Regions from separate parts of the Chryseobacterium sp. HNCC26DJ238 genome, predicted to be linked through region 2. Evidence: riboswitches for the same ligand, from Rfam matches in the RefSeq annotation. Region 2 holds a riboswitch; each other region holds the start of a gene.
The links. A riboswitch is a leader RNA that binds a small molecule or an ion and turns the genes downstream of it on or off. The one in region 2 is predicted to bind S-adenosylmethionine.
Positions count from the first base shown of each region.

Region 1 (6,959 bases), on a different contig from region 2:
GATTAATGATTTAGACATTGTTGAAAATTTTGTGGATGCAAAGATAAGAATTATTAATTCAAAATTCAATAACCATTTGATTAGCTATCCGTTTGTATCATTTCTGATTTTACCAGAAATTCATATCTCGATTCCTGTTGTTGAAACGATGATACGACGTATTAGTAAAACTGAATTGGATTGTATTTAAGATGCGTTTTTTGTAAGTCGTTTGTCTATAAAATACAGAATAAGTCCTACGGCTATAATACCTAAACCAATCATGCTTTCCTTTGGATTGTTGATGAGCGTAAAATACAGAATGTATATACTGAACAGGAGGAAAACTGTTGGGAAAATATAAAATAAGTCAGATTTAAATATTTTCCGCTGATGTTTTTTAAGAAAGAATACAGTCGATATAGCCAAGGTCGCAAACAGCTGAAGGATAAAGGCAGTGTACACAAAAATCTCTTTAAAACTTCCGGTCAGTATAATTAAGGTTGCAATGACCACATGAGCGAAAACAGCTCTAACAGGAATACCTTTCTGATTATTACCGGATAACAGTTTCCATAAATGATTTTCTTTGGCAAAAGCCTGAGTAAGTCTCGATCCTACCCACAAATAACCGCTGATTGTAGCAACAAGCTGCAAAGCAATAAAAACTGTAACCAGCTTCCCAAAAGAAATCCCCAGCAGATTATCAGCCACTTCCCTCATCACATCTTCTTTTCCTGCCAGCTGATGCACCGGTGCGTGCTTCAGCATAATATAGTTGATCAGAATGTAGCATAACATCACAAACACAGTTCCTGCAATCAGAGATTTAGGCAGGTTTTTCTCAACGTCTTTAATTTCACCGGCTATGTAAGAGGCCGAATTCCAGCCTGTGTACGAATAGGTAACAAACACTAAAGAGGTAGCAAATGCCGAAAGCATTATCTCATTTTCCCATGAGTTGCTGAAATTGAGACTGTTCCCCATTTCAACAGGCTCAGAAAGCAGTACACCTGCAATAATCAGAAGCACAATAAAACCGACCTTGATTAAGGTAAAGAAATTATGAAAACGGCTTGAAGCTTTCAGGCTGAAAGACAAAAAGACCGCAACGAAAAATATAACAGCAATAGCAAAGGGTGTCCCGAGGTTAAAATCAAAGACTGAAAGGTATTTTGACATGGCCAGAGCTGCCAACGCAACCGGTGCTGAGAATCCGATTATTAATGAAATCCAGCTTACCAGATATCCCAGTACCGGATGATAGGTTTTGCTGAGATAAATATAATCTCCACCATTCCCTTTGAAATATACACCTAATTCAGCATAACAAAATGCGCCAAACAGAGCTAAAATCCCACCAATGCCCCAAAGTAAAAATATACTGTAGGTATTGGTGATATCAACCAGCTGAAAACCCAGGGTTGTGAAAATTCCTGTTCCAATCATGTTTGAAACAACAATAGCTACGGCGGTTTTCCAACCAACCTGATGTGAGGATGCATTCATTATAAAGACTTTAAGACTAAAAAATCATCAATTAGTACATCCGTTATGATCATTCTGTAATTTATATTTTTGTTCATTAAAACGTAAAATTTACTCTTCCGAAAAAGTAACTCCCTAAAGTTCCCATCTGCACAGGAGCATATTTAAAAACTCCGTAATACGAATTTTCATAGATCTGAAGATCAGGAAATACATCAAACAGATTATTGGCACCCACAGTGAGATTGATATTTTTTGTAATATCATATCCCACACTGATATCAGTAACAATTTTAGGCGAAAACTCCTGAATGCCACCAAAAGGATACCCGTCTCTGATTACCTGACCAAAATAAGTATTTCTTACCAAAAAATTAAATTGACCAATATTGTAATTCAATCCCAGTGTAGCTTTTGTTTTAGGTGACAGTGTTTCGATGATGTTTACCTGATCAGGACCAAAAAATTCATTCTGAGGAGTTCCCAGATTCTGAGGAAAATGAAAATCTGTGATTTTTGTTTCGGTATAATTTCCTGCCAAATTGATGTTCAGGTTACCACCTCCCAATTTCCAGTCATAGGTCACCACCAGATCTACTCCTTTGGTTTGTGTATCAACCGCATTGGCAAAAAACCTTCCGCTCTCAACACCATACTCGGTGAGTCGCGGATCAGTTATATTACTCGTAATCACAATTCTGTCTTTCACTTTTATAAGATATCCGTCCAAAGTGATGAAAAGCCTGCTGGCAGGTTTTAAAGTAAATCCAACACTTCCGTTGAGTGATGTTTCCTGTTTCAGCTGATCAAATCCGAGGGCTTTTGCAGCGGCACTTTGGTTGCTGAAAATCCCTTTTGTTACAATCCCTGATCCTGAAGTAGAAATATCAGCATACGAATTATTAAAATACTGCTGCTGCAGAGAAGGCGCTCTGAATCCCGTTCCTACGGCTCCCCGTATCGCATAATTTTTGACAAATTCATATCTCACTGCCAGTTTACCATTCAAAGTACTTCCAAAATCGGAATAATTTTCAAATCTGGCAGCAGCATCAATGTTCAGTTTTTTATCCAGATCATAAGATACATCCGCATATACAGCACTTGAGTTTCTAGATTTTTTTAAAGCATTCAGAGGTGAAAAACCAATAAAAGACTGCGACCCTCCCGCTCCTGAAACCGCTGAACCTTCTGTTGCAACATTTCCATTGATATCATATTGAGTATAAGATGCCTCATCGCCTGCCCTGATCTGATATTCTTCAAATCTGAATTCTCCACCAAATGCAATATTAAAATTGTTTAAACTTTTGGCAACATCCAGATTGACTGTATTCTGAAGGAAGCTGTGAGCCCCTGCATAGAACTCCGTTGGCGAATTTATACCTAGGGAAGCATTATTGGTATTACTGACATTATAATTAAAACTGTTACTGCCAAAGGTATTGCTCAAATCAATTAACCAGTTATCAGCATTATATTTCGTTCCGACTGCATAGGAGATATCATAGACCTCAGAGCCTAAAGAAGCCTGAAAACCATTGGGATAAAGAGACGAAACTACATTAGATGTTTCACTTGGAAGCCTTCTGAAACCATATCCCTGACCCTCTTTTATGCTGAATCCCCCGAATGTATATAATTTAAAACTGTTGTTCAGCGGATATTCTGCATTGAAGAATAACTGTGCCTGTCTGATCTGCGCATCTCCGATCTGGAAATTAAAATCATCCCGGCTAAGACCTCTCTGACTGATGACAGCATTATCTGCGGCTCTTGCTGCTTCCGGATCGTCTGCAAAAGCATAAGCAAAATTACCTCCGAAAATATCCAAATCATGATTTTGGGTCCTTGTGGTTTTCCCCCGATGATTCAATTGCAGGGATAAATTAATATAACTGTCCTTCTTTCCTAAAGAACTGCCGTAATTTACTCCTGCCTGGTAGGTTTCACCATCATTTCTACCTGTAATTCCATACGTGGCACTCGCTGAAGCTCCGATATCTTTTTTAAGGATGATATTGATAACCCCGGCTATTGCATCAGATCCGTACTGCGCCGCAGCGCCATCGCGGAGAACTTCAATCCGGTCAATAGCAATAACCGGAATCGTTCCCAGATCTGTTCCCACGGAACCATTTCCCACTGTATTCTGATAGTTGACAAGTGAAGTCGTGTGTCTTCTTTTTCCATTGACCAGCACCAAAACCTGATCCGGACCCATTCCCCTTAATGAGACAGGATCTATATGCTCCGTTCCGTCAGAAGAAGACTGCCTCACTGCATTAAAAGATGGAATGACATAATTTAAAAGATCCTGAACATTGGTTTGAGGTGCAGATTTCTGAATTTTATCAATATTAATCACATCCACAGGAACAGGCGTATCAATTTTTGTCCTTTTAGCATTCCGGTTACCTACGATGATCACATCTTCGATCTGTTTTTCTTTTTCCACTTCCTGTGCAGATAACATCACTGTTCCAAGCATCAATACAGAAATGCTGATTTTTTTCATTGTCCTTTATAAATTTAAATAGATAATTACGGAAAAATCCGTCAATTGACTGTCAAGAAATGGAATACTACAAAAATATTGACATCAGTTATCTTCCCCCATTCGGGTTGGAATTAGCACCTTTGCAAATTAGAGATATGCAGGTTGCTAAGGTTTCACAGGGCCAAATCCCTCCACCTTTCTCGATAAGTCTATTGCAAAGGTAGACTTATTTTCGATAATATCAAAAAGAGTTTAGAAGTGTCTTAATTTTATGCCTGAGAAAATGAAAAGAGAGACCGCTTATCGCAATCTCTCTTCTTAACATCTTTTACTGTTGGTTTTATTTAACAATCATCTTTTGAATAGCAACACCGGTATCCGATTTTAAATGAACCAAATACATTCCGGCAGGGTAATGGGCATTTACCTCTAAAGTTCCGTTTTCATTTTTAAGTTTAAAGACGTCCATTTTTTTGCCGTTCATATCATAAATAATGATCTCCCCGTTTTTAGCTTTATGATAGATTAATTTTACCATAGGATCTTTGACAGGATTATCTGCAATCTGAAGTGATAATTTATTGGCCGCATTCTCATCAATTACTGACAAACTACCCACATAGTTTCCAAAAATCCTGAATTCACCCGGCTGCAGCGTAATAGGTGCTGTCGTAGAAGCCACACTTAAAATTGTATTATCCATTAAATTCTGCCATTGCCCTGTATAAGGGAAATAGGGAACAACATTTTTTGCCGAAGTATTGTAATTGGCCAGCACCACAACATTCTTAATCCCGGCGGTTAAAAGATTATCATATACATAGATTCTCGTAATCAGGCCATCAGGATCGTTTGTCAGATTATTCGACTCCACCGTGTAGGTTTTTGATTTAAAAACCGGATGTGCATTTCTGATATTGATAATCTGTGCCCAGGTATTATAAATCGCTTTTCTGTTGGTATTGGAATCATACCCCAATGTAAAGGCAACAGGCTTTTCATCTGTTCTGCATCCGTTATTAATCGTTCCGTCCGGACATCTGTTGATGCTGAATTCATATCCTAATTCTCCGAACTGCCAGATCATTTTAGGACCGGGAACCGTAAAAAATGTTGCTCCGAAAGTTTTCATTCTTTCCAAGGCTGTATTTAAATTAGTCACCTGATAAGTTCCGTTTACAGCACCATAGACCAAATTTTTAAACATCAGCCTTTCTTCATCATGGCTTTCTCCAAAACCGACACCATGCATCTTGTTAAAGCCATGGAGTTCATGGTCCATCCGGTCAAAATTGCTGTTTTCTTTATACCCCATTGTATTTTGGTTATAGGGTCCGTTCTGATTATTCCAAAGCAGTACCCCTTTTCCTTCCGCTACTCTGTAATTGGCCCACTGCTGTTCTTCCGCATCCGTTCCCAGATGCTCAAAAATCATATAAGAATTGGGATCCAGGGCCCACTGTCTGTCTGCATAATATTTTAACACGTCCACTCTGTCCTGTTGATAGGCATTGGTACAGGCTTCATCAAATTCTGAACAGTTTTGGGTAAATCCTTTTGTCAGATCCCAGCGGAATCCGTCAATTTTATATTCGCCAAGCCATTGCTGCAGACTTCTTTCAACATAATACTTTGTGGCTGCACTTGAATGGTTGAAATCATTAAAAACATTATAGGAATGCTTCGGAACGGTATTGAAATAAGGATTGTTTGCTGCTACATCTCCGTATCCGTCTCCGTCAGGATCTACATTCCACAGCCTTACCAGAGGAGATCTTCCGGTAGCGTGGTTGAATGCCACATCCAAAATCACTGCAATGCCGTTTTGATGGCACATATCTATAAATTCTTTGAATTTTTCAGGAGTTCCGTATGCCTTATCCAGTGCATAATGGAATGAAGTATTGTATCCCCAGGAAAGATTGCCCTCAAATTCCATCACAGGCATTAATTCAACTGCATTGATTTTTAAACCTTTGAGATAATTGATTTTATTGATCAGGGACTGCCAGTTTTTTTCCTGAGTAAAGTCTCTCAATAACAGTTCATAAACAATCAGATCTTCTTTATTGGGTCTCTGGAAGTTGGTCACCTGCCAATTGTAAGGAGTCTGTCCCGTCTTAAACATAGAAACTTCAAAGCCCTGCCCTGCAGGAAATGCAGGTAATCCCGGATAGGTAGATGCTGAAATATACTGGTCATCATAAGACGATAAAATCTGCGGCGAATAAGGATCGGCAACCTTTTTTAGATCGTTTGTTCTGTACTGGAAGGTGTATAATTGTGCCGGAGTGATCCCATTCAGCTCTATCCAGTACAGATCCGGGTTCGTGGTGTCCCGTTTCATTAAATAAGTATCGTCAACTGCCCAGTTATTAAAGCTGCCAATAACATGAACGAAATTTTTAAACGGAGCATATAAAGCAAGTCCGACTTTAGTAGCGTCAGCGGGATTGTAATTGATTCCCTGCCTGATCCATGTAGGGATAGCCTGCGAAATTACGGTTCTGGGAACCTGCAGAATAAAACCTGCGCTTTTGGTCACCGAATTGGCATCTGTAGCAATCAGTTCCATATTGGCATCTGCTGTTACCGTATAATTGTAGGTATAAGAAGTTGCGGGTGTAGAAGTTGAATGTACAACAGTTCCATTAGCCTTCAACTGAAAGGTAGCACTGACACTTGTATTTGCAGTTACAGCAATAGAATTTCCGGCAGGAACAGACGTCAGGCTGTTGGCTGCAGGATTGGTTAAATTTAAGTTCAGTGTCCCTACATTAACAAAAATATCAGGTGACGTCTGACTGCTTCCTGTCTTGGTTTTTAATAAAAACCCAAATCTCCCGATTCCTGTTCTGTTATAAAATGTTGTTGGAGTAAATGTAAGTGAATAGGTATCGGTTACAGTATTGTAAGCAAGCTTATTGAGTTCGTTAGAATTATTCCAGCTTCCGTTGGTAGGACAGTCCTGGCTGTTAGCATAGTTCAAATC
Region 1 covers NZ_JBXUGI010000018.1:46,234-53,192, reverse strand. The annotation lists gene prfA (peptide chain release factor 1) at 1-18, opposite strand, end outside; gene AC2A07_RS16330 (APC family permease) at 187-1,488, opposite strand; gene AC2A07_RS16325 (TonB-dependent receptor plug domain-containing protein) at 1,565-3,985, opposite strand; SAM riboswitch class I at 4,071-4,177, opposite strand; gene AC2A07_RS16320 (alpha-amylase family glycosyl hydrolase) at 4,308-6,959, opposite strand, start outside.
Region 1: it holds a riboswitch for S-adenosylmethionine, as region 2 does, so the genes downstream of both, AC2A07_RS16325 (TonB-dependent receptor plug domain-containing protein) here and AC2A07_RS00305 (TonB-dependent receptor plug domain-containing protein) in region 2, are expected to answer to the same signal.

Region 2 (6,959 bases):
ATTGATTATTTTATGAATGCTGTCAGTTTGCTGAAACCTCATTTTGCCAATATTTCGATCGAAGTTCAGCCCTTATCAGAGGATGAATACCGGCTTCTTCATGATGCAGGGGTACATGCTGTCCTGGTGTATCAGGAAACATATCATCAGGAAGTGTATAAAGAATACCATCCGAAGGGAAAAAAATCAAATTTTGATTTTCGCCTCGAAACCCCTGACAGAATTGGAAATGCGGGAATCCATAAAATGGGATTGGGAGTTTTACTCGGCCTGGAAGACTGGAGGATTGACAGTTTTTTCAATGCTCTTCATATTGAATATCTTCAGAAACAATACTGGAAAAGCAGGTTTTCCGTTTCATTCCCGAGGTTAAGACCTGCCGAAGGAATTATTGAGCCTAATTTTATGATGTCTGATAAAGATCTGCTTCAGCTGATCTGCGCCTACAGAATCTGGAACGAAGACATGGAAATTTCCATTTCTACCCGGGAAAATGAAAAATTCAGAAACAATATCATTTCGTTGGGGGCAACGGCCATGAGTGCAGGATCAAAAACCAATCCCGGAGGCTATTCGGTTGACAAAGAATCTCTGGAACAGTTTGAGACCAGTGATGACAGGAGTATGGAGGAAATGAAAACAATAATTAAAAAAGCAGGCTACGATCCTGTAATGAAGGATTGGGATTCTGTTTACAGTGGAGTTTAAAATATTTAAATGTGATGTCCGAACAATTTATCTGACGATCGGATCTGTGGCGTCATTGCATACCTCTGATGGATACTTCCTGCCTGAGATTTGCGGTGGTTGGGGATCAGTTTTTCATGCAGGAAACAAAGAGAATTAATCAATGGATTTACATGTGCTGAAGATATAAGACCGAAAAAAAACGGACCGAAGTCCGTTATTGTAGCAGCTAATTTTTAAAAATACCTGTTTACTTTACTGTCCCGGCTGTATGACGCCACCCGTTTCTTCTTTTTTACTGTTTAAAATATTGGCATCTTCCTTCGCCAGTTTATTTTTAGTCGGAATTTTATAATTCACAGAAAGCCCGAAATTTCTGCTGTCATACTTTGTTCTGATGAAAAGGCTTTCTCCTCCCGAAGGATTGTTGGTTCTGATCTGCATCACCTGTCCATTTAAAATATCATTTCCGAAAACGGAAACCGTCAGGCGGTTATCCATGAATTTTTTGGTTAACGTAATATCAACTGAGTTGTTGAATGGTTTCTCTGCTGTGAAATAAAAATATCCTGCCCGTGGGGTCAGATAACTGTAATTTGCAGTTAATTTGATGTCTTTTGGAAGAAGAATCTGGGTCATTAAATTAAAAATCCAGAATCCGTTGTTTTTTAAATTGTCAATGTCATGTTTCTGATAACCGGCATACAGATACATGAAGTTAATTTTATCAGGATTAAAATCAAACTTCATGATTTCACTCAAGGGTTTAGAAAAAATCATAAAAGGAACAGGAAGTCCCACATTAAAATTATGAATTTTCATATTCGAGATATTCACCTGCTCATTAAAGATGTTTTTTCCTTCTCTTCTGATGATCTGTGCAACCTGATTTTTGGCATTGCTTACGCTGTATCCGATGAAAGCATAATCAAAAGCTGATATTTTCACTTCATAATTGTCAAAAATGGTCGGCTGGAGAAATGGGTTTCCGGTTACCTGAGTATTAGGTCCCTGGAATGTATTGTTGTTAGGGTTGAGTGCAGAAATACTTGGCAGATTGATTTTCTTGTTATAGTTTGCCACCGCATGCACCTGATTCATCAGATTATACTGTACACTTGCGTTAGGGAAAATTTTAAACTTATTAAAAGGAATCAGGTTTCTTTCAAGTATGGTATTGGCACTGTCTCTTCTGGTGATTCCTGAAATATCATAGTTTTCTGCTCTCGCACCTGCAATAAAATCAAATTTCTTCAGTTTTGCCTGAAACTCAAGATACGTAGAAGCGGTCTGCCGCTGATATTCAAGATTGGTCAGGCCTTTACTCTCTGTATCAAAATTCTGTTTTTCATAAAGCCCTCCAAAGCTTACTTTTCCATCATCCAGTATTTTTAAAGGCTGCGAATAGTCAACCTTGAAATTAGCAATGCGCATATCTGAACTGTTGCTCAAAACATTGCCGGCTGTAAAATTATAAGGCTCATTTACGTTGCTGTCGGTGAAAATTCCTCTTCTGAAAATATTGTTCTGCCCAAATTTACTATCAGATTTTGTATAACCAAACTGAAAGTCTAATTTTTTAAGTTTATCGCCAAAACGTACCTGATAGGTTGCTACAGCTTCCTGTCTTAGATTATTTGTCAGAGCAGCATCAAAAGCATTAAAAGATACTTCTCTGTAAGTATCAGGATCCTCGCTGACTAAAATGTCTGCCAAACCATTACTCCCTGTATAGTTAGAATTTCTGTTATGATAAACATCGTAATTCAGAAGCAAGCGGTCTTCCCCCAGATCAAATGTTAATCCGGATTTTGCAAAATATCCGCGGCCGATGCGGTCTGTATTGCTGAGCATCAGGTTATCCTGATTAGAATTAAGCATACTTTCACGGTAATTTTGTCCCACACTCAACTGCCACCCGAATAACTTGTTTCTTGCATTCAGGTTCAGTGAGTGGCTTGTTCTGCTTCTCAGTTTATCTTCATTTGAAAAATTGTAGTTTCCTGAATAGGTTGCCGTTAGATATTTATTAGCATTTTTATTGGTAATAATATTCATAATTGCACCTCCTGAGGTCGCAGGGAATTCTGCACCCGGCTGAGTGATCACTTCTATTTTTTCCACCGAGTTGGCAGGCATACCTTCAAGAAAAGAATTGAGTTCATTGCTCGAAATATTGAGTGGACGACCATTCAGGTAAACGTCCAGGATTTTGCCCTGATACATCATTCCCGCAATATCAGTGGAAACAAGTCCCGGGAGTTTTTTGATCCCTTCCAAAACATTGCCATTGTTTAAATGACTCTGTTCAGAAAAATCAAAAATAGTCCGGTCGGCTTTTTGCTCAACTGCTTTTTTAGTTTTAGTCATTACAACGCCTTCTATCTGCTTTTCCTTGATTTGAGGATTTGGTTTTTCCTGAGCAAAAGAATATATTGACGCAATGACAGATAGTATAGTTACAGATTTTTTCATATAGTTTATTACTGATTAGTTAGACGCTGAAATGAAAGGTTTGTTACTGTGAAATTGAAAAAATTCCTTTTTTTGAATATTTTATTTATAAATTATTTATATATTTGCAGAATAATTATCAAGAATCTCATTGATGGGATAGCAACCTGCAAAACAAGCAAGGTGCTGAAATAGATAAGCCGGCTCAGTTTCGGAAAAAATGTTTATTCTATTTTCTCCCCATCTGAATTTTTATTAAATTTTACAATAAATGTTTAAGAACACGGATTTCTACGCAACTATGAATTTGACTTTTTATCTTATGAATAACAAAGCTGGTCTTTGCTACTCTGATAAATCTTCATGTCATAAAGTCATGTGTATGTGTTGCTGTTCTTAATTTTCTTAAGTTCTCAAAACTTATTATTTACCTTTTTCTTCTTAAGATATCCCTGAAAAGCAGGGGTACATTTCTGTTGCCTGAAAAAGTAATAAAAAGGTAACGTTACATATATAAATCAATTAAAAATAAAAACACATGCGTAATTTTACACACAGAAGTATCCTTACTTCAGCTACCCTTATTTCGACATTCTACTATGCACAGACAGATTCTCTGCAGTCCCGGAAAATTGATGAAGTCGTTCTTCTCGGATCCAGAGGTTCAGGCAGATCTTTAACGGATACTCCGGTTCCCGTAGATTATATTAATATTTCAAAAGTTTTAAGACAAAGTCCTGTTAATAATATAAGCCAGGCACTTAATTATATTGTTCCTTCATTTTCATCAACTTCCCATACGGTGAATGACGGGACAGATTTTGTTGATCCCGCTCAGTTGAGAGGGTTAGGGCCCGATCAGGTTCTGGTTTTACTGAATGGGAAAAGAAGGTATCAGTCTTCCCTGATTAATGTTACGCTTACTCCCGGAAGAGGATCAGTAGGGACAGATCTTAATGCAATTCCGGCATTTGCTCTGGAGAAAATTGAAGTGTTGAGAGACGGAGCATCTGCTCAATATGGCTCTGATGCTATTGCAGGAGTTATCAATCTCGGACTTAAAAGAAGATTGGGATTGTCAGGACAGATATTTTTGGGAGGAAATGCATCATCGGTCACCAATAATTTTTCCGGTGGTATAGACGGACAGGCGATTTCAGCTGATCTGAATTATGGAGCTAAAATTGGAAAGAATGGTTTCGTTAATGTAACCGGATCTGTGCAGTACCGCGATCCTTATTCCAGGGCAGGAGTTAGGCAGGGACCTATCTTTAATGCCTATAATGCGATCAGTTACAGAGCTTTGCAGGATGGTGTGAATATAGACGGATTATATAAAAACATCACCAATACGCCTAACGGGCAGCAGATTATTAATACCGTAAAGCAATATGCTTCGCAGGTTGATTATTTTTCTCAGGATTTTAAAAACCAGATATCCGGAACCAACAGTATATCAGGACTGCAGGGGCTTTTAGGACAGGATTTTACGGATCAGGAACTTAATTACAGGGGACTGGAAAGAAAAGATTTCAGCCTGAGGGCAGGGCAGTCGAAACTCCAGTCTGCACAGCTGTTTTTTAATTCTGAAATTCCGGTTAATGAGAACTGGAAAGTATATTCCTTTGGAGGCTACAGCTACCGTTTAGGGAATTCCGGTGGATTTTACCGTCTTCCTAATTCAGAGCGGAATATCAATGGCATTACCCCCAACGGATACCTGCCCCAGATTGAGGCCAATGTCAATGACTATTCTTTGGCCGGAGGAATCAGAGGGAAATGGAACGACTGGAATGTAGACCTGAGTAATACATTCGGGAAAAATATGTTTAATTTCGGGGTAGTCAATACATTCAATGCAAGTCTCGGAGACAACTCACCGAGAACCTTCAAAGCAGGAGGGTCAGAATTTTTACAGAATACCCTAAATCTGGATTTATCAAAAAAATACGATGTACTTCATGGTTTGAATGTCGCTTTTGGTGGAGAATACAGGTATGAAAACTATAAAGTGAATGCCGGGGATGAAAACTCTTATGTCTCGTATGATATTTTTGGACGTGTAGTGACTGCAGCAACGCCTCAGAACGAACAGTCCACTGATTTTTTTGGAACCATCAGACCTGCAGGATCTCAGGTGTTTCCGGGATTCAGTCCTGATAATGCGGTTTCAGGAAACAGAAACAGTATTGCAGCGTATGCGGATGTAGAAATAGAACCTGCTGACGGATGGTTGGTAGAAGGAGCTGTACGCTATGAAAATTATTCAGATTTTGGTTCGACCTTTAATTATAAATTGGCAACCAATGTAAGGCTGGCAAAGAACTTTAACTGGAGAGGAGCTGTTTCCACCGGATTCAGGGCGCCTTCACTGGCACAGATTAATTACAGTTCTACATCCACGCTGATTCAACAGGGAAATACGACGCAGGTGGGTACTTTCAGAAATAATTCTGAAGCAGCGGAGGCCCTGGGGATTCCAAAACTGAAACAGGAAACTTCACAGTCTTACAGTACCGGAATTACCTGGAAGATTCCGGCATTGAATCTTGTATTTACGGCAGATGCTTACCTCATAAAAATTAAGGACAGGGTAGTACTGACTGATTTATTTTACCGTCCGGACGGAAGTTTCTCACCCGGATCTGATCAGGCAGTTCTGCAAGGAGCTTTTGATCTTGCAAGAGCAAGTGCCGCCAATTTCTTTGCTAATGCTGTAGATTCAGAGACCAAAGGGTTGGATATTACGCTTTCGCAGAATTCAAGAATTTCAGAAAGAGTGTCATTGGAAAATAATCTGGGTTTTAATCTGAATCAGACCAGGAGGGTGGGTGAGATTCATGCTTCTCCTAAACTGATAAGCCAGATTGATAATTATTTCTCTGAACCTAACAGGGTTTATTTTGAGGAAGCGGTACCGAGAATAAAAACAACGTTATCCAATACGGCGAGGTTTTCTGCATTGACGGTTTCCCTGAGAAATACATATTTCGGGAAGGTGACAGACGCTGATGTATTGGACGCCAACTTTGACGGAATTACCGAAAGCAGGGAACATTTTGTGCTCAACAACCGGGTCGTGACTGATCTGTCTGTAGGGTATGCTTTCACAAAAAATGTTTCGGCAACGGTAGGAAGCAACAATATTTTCAATATACTGCCTTCCAAAAGTCCCAATATCGACTCTTTAACCGCTGATAATCAGTTTGTGTATTCCAGACAGGTTTCCCAATACGGTATCGGAGGTCGTTTTCTGTTTGCCCGGGTTGAATTTAAATTTTAGATAGGTGACAAAAACAAAAAACAGAGATTCGGTCTCTGTTTTTTGCTTATTGAAAGAAGAGCGTAAAATGTTTACTGTACTCTTTCTTTTTCTTCGAAACTGATATTTTTCTTATTGATTTTTTTATTGCCAAATGTGTAATTGAAACTCAGGCGGAAGCTTCTTCCGTCCCAGTAATTGTTCATTAACTGCTTACTGTCTTTAAAGTACATCTCGCCACGGTATCTCTGGGCAAAAATGTTGGTTACCGTTGCATTGATCTGCAGTTGTTTTTCCATCAGGGAGACTTTTAGCCCTGAAGTAAGTTCGGGGTAAGCATAAAAATAAGTATTAACATTTCTGTACGGCAGACTGTGGCTGTAGTTCAGAAAAAAGACAAGTGTTTTGTTTTTGTTCAGGGTAAAAGTATTGTTGACAGAGTAGCTGAATGAATATCCTTTTGAAGTTTCTGCATTGATGTCAAATACTTCCGAAGTCTGATAAGATGCATTGGCTGTTATATTGGCTTCCCAGAATTTGAAGAAGGTATTGGTGT
Region 2 covers NZ_JBXUGI010000001.1:65,255-72,213, reverse strand. The annotation lists gene thiH (2-iminoacetate synthase ThiH) at 1-708, shown strand, start outside; gene AC2A07_RS00310 (outer membrane beta-barrel protein) at 943-3,162, opposite strand; SAM-I-IV-variant riboswitch at 3,273-3,372, shown strand; gene AC2A07_RS00305 (TonB-dependent receptor plug domain-containing protein) at 3,680-6,424, shown strand; gene AC2A07_RS00300 (TonB-dependent receptor domain-containing protein) at 6,496-6,959, opposite strand, start outside.

Region 3 (6,959 bases), on a different contig from region 2:
TTTTATATGCTCAGGAGTTGTTCCGCAGCATCCTCCGATAATATTAATCAATCCTTTTTCTACGTATTCCTTGATCTGACCAGCCATCTGTTCCGGAGATTCATCATACTGACCGAATGCATTAGGAAGTCCTGCATTGGGATATGCTGAGACACAAAATTCTGAATTGTGTGCTAAAGTTTCTAAGTATGGCGTTAACTGACTGGCTCCCAAAGCACAGTTAAATCCTACACTTAATAAATTTAAATGTGAAATTGAAATAAGAAATGCTTCAGCAGTCTGACCGCTCAACGTTCTTCCTGAAGCATCGGTAATTGTCCCCGAAACCATGATCGGGATTTCTATTCCTCTTTCTTCCTGAATTTCGTCAATCGCAAACAGGGCTGCTTTTGCATTGAGGGTGTCAAAAATGGTTTCAACCAAAAGGATATCTGAGCCTCCATCAAGCAAAGCTTCAGACTGCTGCTTGTAGGCAGTTCTCAATTCGTCAAAGGTAATTGCCCGATATCCCGGATCATTCACATCCGGACTTAAGCTTGCCGTTCTGTTAGTTGGTCCAATAGAACCCGCAACAAATCTTGGTTTATCAGGATTTTTGGCAGTGAATTCATCACAGACTTTTCTGGCAATTTTTGCTGATTCATAGTTGAGCTCATAAACCAAACCTTCCATGTGATAATCTGCCATTGCGATGGTTGTTCCGGAAAATGTATTGGTTTCCAGAATATCTGCTCCGGCTTCAAGGTATTTTCTGTGAACTTCTTCGATAGCCTCAGGCTGCGTAAGCGAAAGAAGATCATTATTCCCCTGTACCGGATGCTCCCAATCTTTGAAACGCTCGCCACGGTAATCTACTTCCTGAAATTTATATCTCTGAAGCATGGTTCCCATAGCTCCGTCGAGAATGAGAATGCGTTCTTGTAATACTTTATATAGTTGTTCTGAATTTTTCATTTTATTTATTATGACCTATTTTAACAGGATTGCATCCTATACTTTATAAAATCGTCCCATTGCGACTTTGATCTGAAAATCTTTAAGTTTTCCAAATCATTTTCATTCATGAATTGAAGTACAAATCTTCAACATAGCCCCGATGGAAGCGGCATCCTTTTTTGTTTTCTCAAAATAAAAAAGATATAGCGGACAGCGGGTAGAAGTTTGTTTTGAAGACTTTCTCTGTTGCTCCTGAAACAAATCTCTGCTTAGAATGATAATATCAACCTAAAGCTTGTTTCAAGTCAGCAATGATATCATCCACATTTTCCAGGCCTACGGAACAACGGACCAATCCCGCGGTAATTCCCACCTCATTCCTTTCTTCATCAGACAGTTTAGAATGCGTTGTTGATGCAGGATGTGTTACAATTGTTCTCGTATCTCCCAGATTGGCAGAAAGTGAGCACATTTTTATTTTATCTAAAAAATTCCTACCGCCATCAATACCGCCCTTAATTTCAAAAGCAACGACATTTCCTCCCAATTTCATTTGCTTCTTTGCAATTTCATAATTTGGATGAGATTTTAAAAACGGATATTTTACCAAATCTACGTTCGGATGACTTTCAAGAAATTCTGCAACTTTTAATGCATTTTCACAATGTCTTTCAACACGGATTGCCAAAGTTTCCAAACTTTTTGACAGTACCCAGGCATTAAACGGCGACATAGCAGGGCCCGTATTTCTTGCGAAAAGATAAATTTCCCTGATCAGATCTTCTTTTCCGACAGCTACCCCGCCTAAAACCCTTCCCTGACCATCAATCAATTTCGTAGCTGAATGCACAACAATATCAGCACCATACCTAATTGGTTGTTGCAGATATGGTGTAGCAAAACAGTTGTCAACAATGAAAATCAGATTATGCTTTTGGGCAATCTTTCCAAAAAATTCCAGATCTAAAATCTCGATTGCCGGGTTTGTAGGTGTTTCCAGATATAAAATCTTTGTATTGGGCTGAATATAATTTTCTACATTTTCAGAATCTTCTGCTTTAAAATAAGTAGTTTCGATATTCCATTTTGGAAAATATTTTGTGAACAATGTATGAGTAGAACCGAAAACTGACTGACAGCTTACAATATGATCACCCGCATTGAGAAGCGCAGCAAAAGTTGAATAAATTGCTGCCATACCCGTTGCAAAAGCATAACCGGCTTCAGCACCTTCCATTAGTGCTATTTTATCAGTAAATTCTGTGACATTAGGGTTTGAAAACCTGCTGTACAGATTTTTGCTTTTTTCTTCTGCAAAACTCGCCCTCATGTCTTCAGCATCTTCAAAAATAAAACTTGAGGTCAGATACAGCGGAGTAGAATGCTCATCAAACTGAGTTCTTTCAGTCTGAGTTCTTATTGCGAGGGTTTCAAAATTTTCCATAAAAATTTAAATTTATCAATCTGCCAGGGTAACAATTCAGTTTTAAGGAAATACCCGAAACTCTCATTGTTAAACTGTAAGATTGTTATACTGTTACATTAATCTCTTCTTTATTTAGTTTCACTTAACCTTAAAATATCTCCGAAAACTCCTCTTGCCGTAACTTTAGCTCCGGCTCCCGCTCCCATAATAACAATTGGATTTTCTTCGTAGCTTTCGGTATAAATTTCAAAAATTGAATCTGAACCTTTTAACTGTCCTAAAGCAGAAGTTGCGGGTACTGAAATCAATTTTACATCAAGTTCACCTTTTTCTTTCTGTAAGTCACCATGCAAATCACCTACGTATCTTAATACGTGATCGGGCTGCTGATCTCTCTTAATTTTATCATACTTATCATCCAATTCTTCCAATCGTGAAAGGAATTCCTGTTTAGAAACAGAAAGCAGGGATTCGGGAACTAAATTTTGAATATTAATATCATTAAACTCATTAATTAAGTCTAATTCTCTTGCTAAAATCAACAGTTTTCTGGCCACATCGTTTCCTGACAAATCCTCTCTCGGATCAGGTTCCGTAAAACCTTTTTCCAAAGCTTCATTAACAATAACCGAAAACTTATCATTCCTCAAGGAAAAGTTATTGAAAACATAGCTCAATGTTCCTGAAAAAACCCCTTTGATCCTGGTAATATTTTCTCCTGACAAGTGTAAAAGCTTGATGGTGTCAATTAGAGGCAATCCAGCCCCCACATTAGTTTCATACAGATAACGTTTATTACTTTTATTCAATATATATCTTAATTTCCGATATTCCTCTATAGGAAGCGTATTGAAAATTTTATTCGATGAAACCAGATCAAAGCCATTTTCCGCAAGAGCCTGATAGTTTTTTACAAAATCTGCACTTGCTGTGTTATCTACGACGATCAGGTTTTCAAGTTGGTTTTCTTTTGAGAAATTAATTAATTCGTCAACACTTGAAGATTTTTCAGATGCAAAAACCTCATCACTCCATTGGCTGTCAAATCCTTTTTTATTGAAAGCTATTTTTCTGGAGTTGGCAACTGCCACCACTTTCAGGTGTATATTTTTCCTTCTTTTTATTTCTTCCGAAGAATGCAAAACCTGTTCAATTAGGGTTTTCCCTACATTTCCATGCCCGATAATGGCCAGGTGCACCGTTTTAGGTTTTTTAAAAATTTCGGACTCTATAATATTTTTAGTTTTCTCATCCTGAGAAGAAGTAACAACAATATTGATTCTCTTCTCACTTGAATTTTGGTTTAGGATCAAAGGAAAAACATTGTTTCTTGCTAACTCTGTAAGTATTTTATTCAAATCATCGGCTATAAAACCGATGACAGAAACATTGTTGATGCTGTAAATCTGTGAAACTTTACCGGATTTTCTTTCGTCTGCAAATTCTTCAATCAGACAGGTCACTGCTTTTTCAGAATCATCTTCGTGTACAAGTATTGAAAGACCGTTTTCAACTGCCTGCTGAGAAATCACTCCCACACTGATCCTCGCTAAAGTCAGTGCTTTAAAAACACGTCCGTCGATCCCTATTTCACCCAGAAAATCTGCTCCTTCAAATTTAATGATTGATCTGTTTTTAAAAAATTTAATTTCGTTTGCATTAATCTTTTTCATGTTTTATGTATTTATTTAATTTACTATAGGATACAATTCGTAAAGCTGTATTCTATAAAATATTTTTTATGATATAATTTAACTGTTCATATTCCATCAGAAAGGCATCATGCCCATGAATTGATTTGATCTCGTGGTAGAAAACGTCTTCTTTTTTACTTTTCAGCTTTTCAAAACACATCCGTATTTCGGAAGCAGGAAAGAATAAGTCTGTATCTACAGAGATCATGTGCATTCGTGCTTTGATCTTATTTAGAGATTTATCATCGGTATTGATATTCATAAGCAAATGATTCATCAGTTGATATGATTTTAAATTAAACCGTTCCGCAAGAACATTTCCGTGATAGTTCAGCCATTCTTCGGATTCCAGCTGCTGCTTTTCCTGATTGAATTTATTTTTAAACCGGTCATTTAAAGACTGTGGGGTCCTATAGCACAGCATTGCATGAATTCTTGCTTTCTTTAGTGGTTCTTCATTTCCACTAAGCAAAAATTGCTGAACAAGACATTGGGCGTGCAACCAATCGTGTGTTTTAGAATCACAGGCTATTGGAATAAAAAGCTCTGCTAAACCGGGATTTTTAGACAGCATTTCCCAACCGATCGCTCCTCCCAGTGAACCGCCTATAATAGCATTTATATTTTTGATATTCAAATTTTCAAGACCTTTCAGAAATATATTGGCGATATCTGAAGGAGTAAAGTCTGAATACTGTTCAATAAAAAAATCATCATATCCGTTTCCTGGAATATTGAAACACAGCACTGTATATTGAGTTGTATCAATAACCTGATTTTCACCGATCAGCTGTTTCCACCATCCTTTTTCTCCTGTAACATTAGAGTTTCCGGTTAAAGCATGATTTACTAAAATTAAAGGTGCTGTAAACAGTTCTTTCCCAAAAAGCTGATAGCTTAATGGGATCTGATATTCTTTTTGAGAATCGGTTTTATACAAAAAATTAATATGTAGCAGTTCTGTTTTCAATTTTATATTATTAAAATAAACTTGAAAATGCCATAAAGGAATGGCTGAAAGAACTTCAGTAAGTTATCTGTCCAAAATAAAATTTTTGGTAGAACGTAGCACCTTCTTTGTTTGCACAAAGGGTTGCTAAGGCTTCACAGGGTCTATCCCTCAACCTTTCTTGATAACATTTTCAATATGTAAATGAACGAGTGATGCAAATATATAACATTTCTCTTAAATATTAAAAAAAATATTTTCCGTCAAAATTTCTTTCATCAGAAGCATTTTAGCAGCATGTTAAGAATTATTAAGCTGAAAAAAATTGTTTCTTTTTGCTAAAAAATCTACCTTAGCTATGAAAATGATGTTATATGAGTGTTGAAAAACAGAGACTAAAAGATAAAAACTGGCTGAATTGGGGTCCGTATGTAAGTAACAGGCAGTGGGGAAATGTACGTGAAGACTATAGCACAAATGGTGATGCCTGGCGTTTTGCAAATCATAACAATGCCGAAAGCTACGCCTATCGCTGGGCAGAAGAAGGTATTGCCGGAATTTCTGATACCAAGCAGCTGTTTTGTTTCGCACTTTCATTCTGGAATAAGAATGATGAAAGAGTCAAAGAACGTTTTTTCGGATTGAGCAACCCTCAGGGAAATCACGGGGAAGATATCAAAGAAATCTTCTATTATCTGGACAATACGCCGACACACAGCTATATGAAGCTGGTTTACAAATATCCTATTAATCAATTTCCGTATGAAGATCTGGTGTCAGAAAATGGCAGACGGAGCAAGAAGGATCCTGAATATGAAATCATCGATACAGGTATTTTTGATAATGATGAGTATTTTGATATTTTCATTGAATACTGCAAAAGTAATATAGATGATATTTTAGTTAGGGTGACTGTCTGTAACCGAAGTAATCAGGATGCTCCCATCGTTGTAATACCTACAGGCTGGTACAGAAACAACTGGAAGTGGGGATATAATGAATATATGGGGCAGTTGGAAGATTCTCATGATGGATGTATCAATATCAATCATGACAGCGTTCCGTTAAAAAAGTTTTATTCTAAAAGAAAGGATGCTCAAAGGGTATTTTGTGACAATGAAACCAATAATCCTAAACTTTACGGAAGTCCGGAAGTTGAAAACAGTTATTACAAGGACGGAATTAATGATTATATTGTTCATCAGAAAAATACTGTAAATCCCGATAAAAGAGGTTCGAAAGCTTCATTTGTTGTTGAAGCAGAGGTGAAAGCGGGACAGTGTGAAGTATTTGAATTCAGACTGGCACCTCATGAAATGGATGATGCATTTCATGATTTTGAAACTCTTTTTAATACCAGAATTTCTGAAGCCAATGAATTTTACGAAGAAATCCAGCAGGATGTCTGCAACGAGGATGAAAGAAATGTACAGCGTCAGGCCTTTGCAGGACTTCTCTGGAACAAACAGTTTTATCACTATAATGTAGGTAAATGGCTGAAAGGCGATCCTAATCTTGAAGCCCCTAGAGATTTTAATAATTATGTAAGAAATACTGAATGGGATCATCTTCATAATAAAGATATTATTTCAATGCCTGATAAGTGGGAATATCCCTGGTATGCTACATGGGATCTGGCATTCCATTGTGTTCCTTACGCAATCATCGACGGTGATTTTGCCAAAAACCAACTTCTTCTTCTTACGAAAGAATGGTACATGCATCCGAACGGACAAATGCCGGCATACGAATGGAATTTAAGCGATGTCAATCCTCCCGTACATGCCTGGTCATGTTTCAGAGTTTTTAAAATTGATGAGAAGACGAACGGCAAACCCGATCTGTTGTTTTTAGAAAAGGTTTTTCAGAAATTGCTTCTAAATTTTACCTGGTGGGTTAACCGTAAAGATAAGAATGGCAAAAATATTTTTGGCGGTGGATTTCTCGGACTTGA
Region 3 covers NZ_JBXUGI010000009.1:20,730-27,688, reverse strand. The annotation lists gene AC2A07_RS10005 (homocysteine S-methyltransferase family protein) at 1-954, opposite strand, end outside; gene AC2A07_RS10000 (O-succinylhomoserine sulfhydrylase) at 1,220-2,380, opposite strand; gene AC2A07_RS09995 (ACT domain-containing protein) at 2,491-4,035, opposite strand; gene AC2A07_RS09990 (alpha/beta fold hydrolase) at 4,088-5,026, opposite strand; SAM riboswitch class I at 5,087-5,196, opposite strand; gene AC2A07_RS09985 (MGH1-like glycoside hydrolase domain-containing protein) at 5,380-6,959, shown strand, end outside.
Region 3: it holds a riboswitch for S-adenosylmethionine, as region 2 does, so the genes downstream of both, AC2A07_RS09990 (alpha/beta fold hydrolase) here and AC2A07_RS00305 (TonB-dependent receptor plug domain-containing protein) in region 2, are expected to answer to the same signal.